Regions from separate parts of the Edwardsiella piscicida genome, predicted to be linked through region 1. Evidence: predicted binding sites of a transcription regulator. Region 1 holds the regulator's gene; the other holds the start of a gene.

Region 1 (3,562 bases):
CCGCGTTCAAAGACGCGCTGACCAAGTCTGCCGTAGGCAACTTCGGCTCCGGCTGGACCTGGCTGGTGAAAAAGGCGGACGGCACCCTGGCCATCGTCAACACCTCTAACGCCGCGACCCCGCTGACCGGCGACGACAAGCCGCTGCTGACCGTGGACGTATGGGAACACGCCTACTACATCGACTACCGTAACGCTCGCCCGGTGTACCTGGAAAACTTCTGGGCGCTGGTGAACTGGGAGTTCGTCGCCCAGAATCTGGCGTAACCGACCAGAGAGACAAAAAAGGCGCTCACCGAGCGCCTTTTTTATTACGCCGCCCGCTAACTTAGTGCAGTGCGGCGATCAGGCTGGCCACGACGATCAGCGCCAGCGCCACCACCGTTGTTACCAGAGAATACTTCAGATCGTTTTCCATCCTGACACCTCATGTTTTACGTTCTGTATCAATTTTTACTGACTTAAGAATTCGCACAAAACCCGTGTTAAATCATTTTTACATAAATCACATCTTAAAACACGCAGAAAATCTTATGATTACATCCTGCGCAAATCGCCAATTAGTGCTTCCCCTTTTGCCTGAGATCAGACAGAATTTGCGGTTTACTGCCGCGTGCCGACGCTATAATTCTAAACAAGAAATGGCAAACGTCACCCTATTGCGCAAACGCGCCGGCGCCGAGCCGCGCTGTCAGGCGTATTTTCCGATGCACGCAGGCAAACGATTAACAAAACGGCGACGCAGCGCGTACGCCTAGGAGTCATTTGTTTCATGGCAACGATTAAAGATGTGGCAAAGCGCGCAGGCGTATCGACCACCACGGTGTCTCACGTCATCAATAAAACCCGCTTTGTCGCCGACGAGACCAAAGCCGCCGTCTGGGAGGCCATTAAAGAACTACACTACTCCCCCAGCGCCGTTGCCCGCAGCCTGAAGGTCAACCACACCAAATCCATCGGCCTGCTGGCGACCTCTAGCGAGGCGCCGTACTTTGCCGAGGTCATCGAGTCGGTAGAGAATAGCTGCTACAGCCAAGGCTATACCCTGATCCTGTGTAACTCCCACAATAATCTGGAGAAGCAGAAAGCCTACCTGGCTATGCTGGCGCAAAAGCGCGTCGACGGCCTGCTGGTGATGTGCTCCGAATATCCGGAGAACCTGCTGGAGATCCTTGAGGACTACCGTCATATCCCGATGGTGGTCATGGACTGGGGCACCCGCCGCAGCGACTTTACCGATGCTATCCAGGACAACGCCTTCGAGGGCGGCTATCTGGCCGGCCGCTACCTGATCGAGCGCGGCCACCGCGACATTGGCGCCATCACCGGCCCGGTATCGCGCAACACCGGCGGCGGTCGCCTGCGCGGTTTCCTCAAGGCGCTGCAGGAGGCCAACATCACGCCGCAGGAGAGCTGGCTGGTCGAAGGCGACTTCGAGCCGGAGTCTGGCTATGCGGCGATGCAAAACATTCTGTCGCAGAAGCAGCGCCCGACGGCGGTGTTTGTCGGCGGCGATATCATGGCGATGGGCGCCATTTGCGCCGCGGACGAGATGGGGCTGCGCGTACCGCAGGATATTTCCGTCATCGGCTACGACAACGTGCGCAACGCCCGCTACTTTACCCCGGCGCTGACCACCATTCATCAGCCCAAGGAGCGCCTTGGCGCCATGGCATTCGACATGCTGCTCGATCGCATCACCAGCAAGCGCGAAGACGCCCAAACCATCGAAGTGCATCCTAAGCTGGTTGAGCGTCGCTCCGTGGCCGACGGGCCGTTCATCGACTACCGCCGCTAAGCGCGTGTCCCGGCTGGTCCTGTTTCCCGCGCTGGTGCTGCTGTCCGGCGCACTACCGCTGGCGGCGATGGTTCCGGCGACCCTACTGCCGCTGACCGAGCAAAATGCGGGACAGGCGCTGCTGCAGCTGCTGCAGTGGCCCGCGCTGGGCCGCAGCCTGGCTCTGTCGCTGTGGATAGCGCTAGGCTCCTCCGGCGGCGCCCTGCTGCTGGCGCTGGCGCTGGCCGGGCTCACCCTACGGCGTCAGCGTCAGCACACGCTGGCGCCGGCGCTGCTGCTGGCAGCCCCCCACATCGCCCTGGCCACCGGCCTGCTGATGCTGCTGGCGCCAACCGGCCTGCTGTGGCGCCTGATGGCGCCGCTGTTTGACTGGCAGCAGCCGCCCGATCTGCCGCTTCCCAACGATCCCTACGGCCTGAGCCTCTCGCTGCTCCTGCTGTTAAAAGAGACCCCCTTTTTCTATCTGCTTACCCTGAATCTGGCCGCCCGCTGCGCCGCGCAGCGGCAGCTGCGCATCAGCGCCGCGCTGGGCTATCCCCCGGCGCAGGGCTGGTGGCGCATCGTGGTGCCGCAGCTGCTGCCGGGGCTACGCCTGCCCATGTTCTGCGTCCTGGCCTTTGCCCTGTCGGCGCTGGATCTGGCGCAGCTGCTCGGTCCGCAGCGGCCGCTGCTGTTTGCGCAGCTGCTGTGGCAGTGGATTGCCGACGGTGGACAGACGGCGCTGGCGGCCCTCGGGGCGCTGCTGCTGATGCTCTTAAACGCGCTGGCGCTGCTGCTCTGGTATGGCATTGAACACCTGTGGGTCGCCGTGGGTCGCCGTCCCCCGCGACGGCGCGTCGCCCGCGGTGGGCCTGCGCCCTACGCCGCCTTTTGGCCTTTGGCGCTGGCGCTGGCCGCCGCGGCCTACCTGATGCTGGTGCTGATTTCCCTGGCTCAGCGCTGGCCCTTTGCGCAACGCTGGCCGCGGCAGTGGCGCTATGACAGTTGGCTGTACAGCGTCAGTGACTGGAGCGCCCCGCTGTGGCATACCCTGTGCATCGCGCTGGCGGTCAACCTGCTGGCGCTGATCCTGGCGCTCGGCACGCTGGAGTGGTATACCCTGAGGCGACGGGCCCCCGGCGCCCGGCTGCTGCTGCCGCTGCTGCTGCCGCAGATGGGGCTGATCTTCGGTCTACAGTATTTCGCCGCCCGCAGCCAACTGCTGGGCAGCTACCCGCTGGTTATCTATGGCCAGCTGCTGTTCGTCACCCCCTACTACCTGCTGACGCTGTCCGGTGCCTGGCTGCGTTTCGATACGCGTCAGACCCAGGTGGCGCTGGCGTTGGGTAAGACGCCCTGGCAGGCCTTTTACCGGATTAAGCTGCCGCAGATGCTGCCGGCGCTGCTGCTGGCGATGGCCTTTGGCCTCGCGGTCAGCGTCGGCATGTATCTGCCGACGCTGGGGCTGGGCGCCGGGCGGCTGCCGACGCTGGCCACGGAAACCGTCGCCTATGCCAGCGGCATCGATCGGCGCCTGGCCGCCATCGGCGCCCTATGGCAAACCCTGCTACCGCTGCCGGCATTTTTGCTGGCGCTATGGCTACCGCTGCGCGGTATACGAGGAGCAACGTCGCATGGCCACCCTTAATCTCAACCAGCTGCGCGTCGAACTGGCGGGGCGCCCCCTACTGGCGCCGCTGACCTTGACGGTGTCGCCGGGGGAGATCGTCACGCTGATGGGCCCCAGCGGCTGCGGCAAATCCACCCTGCTGGCCGGGATCGGCGG
Region 2 (3,562 bases), 930 kb from region 1:
TCAGCGCCTCTCCCACCGCCAGGCGGGCCGAGGCGGCGAAGTCCAGCAGCGCCACCGGGGCGCGTTCCCCCAGCGACATCGCCTCGCCGTAGTAGCTGTCCAGACTGGCGCTGGTCACGGCGCAGTCGGCCACCGGAACCTGCCACGGGCCCACCATCTGGTCGCGGGCGACCATGCCGGTCACGCTGCGATCGCCGATGGTGATCAGGAAGGTTTTCTCCGCCACCGCCGGCAGGTGCATCACCCGGCGCACCGCCTCGGCCAGCACGATGCCGTCGCGATCCAGGGCGTGCCCCGTGGCCCGCAGGGTTTCCACCGTGCGCGTCATCTTCGGCGTTTTCCCCAGCAGCACGTCGAGAGGCATGTCGATGGGGCGATTGTCAAAGTGGCGATCGCTCAGGGTCAACTCTCGCGCCTCCGTCGCCTCGCCGATCACCGCATAGGGGGCACGCTCACGCTCGCAGATGGCGGCAAAGCGCGCCAGATCCTGCGGCGCCACCGCCAGGACATAGCGCTCCTGCGATTCGTTGCACCACAGCGCCAGCGGGCTCATGCCCGCCTCGTCATTGGGAATGTCGCGCAGCTCAAAGCGGCCGCCGCGGCCGCCGTCGCTCACCAGCTCCGGCATGGCGTTGGAGAGGCCGCCGGCGCCCACATCGTGGATAAAGCGGATCGGGTTGGCATCGCCCAGCTGCCAGCAGCGGTCGATGACCTCTTGGCAGCGGCGCTCCATCTCCGGGTTATCGCGCTGTACCGAGGCGAAGTCGAGATCGGCATCGGACTGACCGGAGGTCATCGACGAGGCGGCGCCGCCCCCCAGGCCGATATTCATCGCCGGACCGCCCAGCACGATCAGGCAGTCGCCGGCGGCGATATCCCCCTTCTGCACGTGCTCGGCGCGAATGTTGCCGAGGCCGCCCGCCAGCATGATCGGCTTGTGGTAGCCGCGCAGCTCCGCGCCGTTATGGCTGTCGACCCGCTCCTCATAGGTGCGGAAGTAACCCAGCAGCGCCGGGCGCCCAAACTCGTTGTTAAACGCCGCGCCGCCCAGCGGTCCGTCGGTCATGATATTCAGCGCGCTAACGATGCGCGCCGGACGGCCAAAATCCTGCTCCCAGGGCTGTTCGAATCCCGGGATGCGCAGGTTGGAGACGGAGAAGCCGACCAGCGCCGCCTTTGGCTTGGCGCCGCGCCCCGTCGCCCCCTCGTCGCGGATCTCCCCGCCGGATCCGGTCGCGGCCCCCGGCCAGGGCGAGATCGCCGTCGGGTGGTTGTGAGTCTCCACCTTCATCAGAATGTGCGCCGGCTCCTGATGGAAGTCATAGCAGCCGTTATCGGCGTCGGCAAAGAAGCGCCCCACCGCGGAGCCTTCCATGACCGCCGCGTTGTCCTTATAGGCGGACAGCACATGCTCCGGCGTCTGCTGATAGGTGTTTTTAATCATCTGGAACAGCGATTTATCCTGCGGCTGCCCGTCGATAACCCAGTCGGCGTTAAAAATCTTGTGGCGGCAGTGCTCCGAGTTGGCCTGGGCGAACATATACAGCTCGACGTCGCTCGGGTTGCGCTCCAGGCGGGTAAAGGCGTTTAGCAGGTAGTCCATCTCATCCTGCGCCAGCGCCAGCCCCAGCCGCTGGTTGGCCTCCTCCAGCGCGGCCCGTCCCCCGCCAAGGATATCCACATACTGCACCGGCTGCGGCGTATGCTGCTCAAACAGCTGCTCGGCCTGCTCCAGCGCAGTGAAGACCCGCTCCATCATGCGGTCGTGCAGCCGATCGCACAGCGTCTGCCACTGCGCCTGATCCAGCGCCTCGGCCTCAATGTAGTAAGCCAGACCGCGCTCCAACCGACGGATCTGCGCCAGCCCGCAGTGACGGGCGATATCCGTCGCCTTGGATGACCAGGGGGAGATCGTGCCCGGGCGCGGCGTGACCAGCAGCAGCCGTCCTGACTGCGGGCGGACAGCCTGCGACGGCCCGTAGGTCAGCAGCTGGCGCAGCGTATCGTGCGCCGCCGGATCCAGCGGCGCGCTGACGTCGGCAAAGTGAATGTACTCGGCGTAAATCGCGTCGACGGGCAGGGACGCGTCGCGGCAGGCAGACAGCAGCTGGTTAACACGAAAGGCCGATAAAGCGGGGGAGCCGCGCAGAATTTCCATGATGATTTGATTCTCTCGTCTGCGAGGAAGCTGTTTACAGCCGCCTCAATGGGCGAAACAGGGGGAAACCGGGCGCCATTATAGTGAATCTCCCACGCCGACGAAACCGTTTGCGTAGCCTTTCTTGTAAAGATCGCGATCGGCTCATTTATTGCCCAATAATGCGGTTAAAGTTGCACGCTGGCGTTTTGTTAAGCAAAATGCGCCTGCCTGATTGGCTTTACCTTTATTCCACTTTTAACACCAGCAACCGCATCCCGCTAGACCGTCATGGGATAACTATTTGAAACGTATAAAATATAATTATTACCTTATCGGTATTGTCTCCGCGCTTTTGGCGCTGGCGCTGTGGCCCAATATTCCGTGGCGCAGCGGTAATGAAAGCCAGCTACAGCAGATCCTCGACCGGGGAGAGCTGCGCGTCAGCACCATCGTCTCGCCGCTCACCTATCAGCGTGAGGGCAATGCGATCTCCGGCCTGGACTATGAGCTGGCCAAACGCTTCGCCGACTATCTGGGCGTGAAGCTGCGCGTCACCGTGCGCCCTACGCTGCCGGGTCTGTTTGACGATCTGGATGGACAGGATGCTGATATGGTCGCCGCCGGACTGCTGTACAACAGCGCGCGGCTGCACCGCTATCGCACCGGGCCGACCTATTACTCCGTCTCCCAACAGCTGGTCTACCGCCAGGGCAAAGTGCGCCCGCGTAACCTGGGCGATCTCAGCGGCGCCCTGATGGTGCAGTCCGGCTCGGCCCATATCACCACCCTGGACCACTACCGCCAGCAAAAGTACCCTGGTCTGCAGTGGCAGAGCAGCGACAGCCTGTCGGCAACCGAGCTGCTTAAGCAGGTCGCCGAGGGCAAGCTGGACTATACGGTAGCGGACTCGATGGCCATCTCCCTGTTTCAGCGGATCCACCCGCAGGTGGCGGTCGCCTTCGATATCAGCGATGAAGAGCCGGTCATGTGGTATCTCAACCGCAGCGAGGATGACAGCCTGTACGCGGCGATGCTGGACTTCTTCAGCCAGAGCGCTGAAGACGGCACCCTGGCGCGCCTAGAGGAGAAATATATCGGCCACGTCGGCAGCTTTGACTACGTCGATACGCGTACGTTCCTCTCCGCGATCGATAGCGTACTGCCGTCGCTGCAGGACTTTTTTACCCAGCATGCGCGCAAAATGGACTGGCGGCTGCTGGCCGCGATCGCTTACCAAGAGTCGCACTGGAACCCCCAGGCCACGTCGCCGACCGGCGTACGTGGGCTGATGATGCTGACACGCGCCACCGCCGAGGGGCTGGGGGTGAAAGATCGTCTCGATCCGGAGGAGAGCATCGCCGGCGGCTCGCTGTACCTCGAACGGCTGATGGAGAGGCTGCCGGAGAGCATTCCGCAGGATGA

The links. Region 1 encodes PurR, which represses purine synthesis genes. Its sites were predicted from a motif close to CANGCAAACGTTTGCNTG; they were not measured.
Region 2: a site for PurR is predicted at 2,258-2,275, ahead of purL (phosphoribosylformylglycinamidine synthase). Genes of this name have one in related genera too.

What each region holds. Positions count from the first base shown of each region.
Region 1 covers NZ_CP090968.1:1,783,251-1,786,812, reverse strand. Annotated here, with positions in the region: gene sodB (superoxide dismutase [Fe]) at 1-266, shown strand, start outside; gene cydH (cytochrome bd-I oxidase subunit CydH) at 328-417, opposite strand; gene purR (HTH-type transcriptional repressor PurR) at 772-1,797, shown strand; gene L1P05_RS08170 (ABC transporter permease family protein) at 1,802-3,424, shown strand; gene L1P05_RS08165 (ATP-binding cassette domain-containing protein) at 3,411-3,562, shown strand, end outside.
Region 2 covers NZ_CP090968.1:851,292-854,853, reverse strand. Annotated here, with positions in the region: gene purL (phosphoribosylformylglycinamidine synthase) at 1-2,161, opposite strand, end outside; gene mltF (membrane-bound lytic murein transglycosylase MltF) at 2,442-3,562, shown strand, end outside.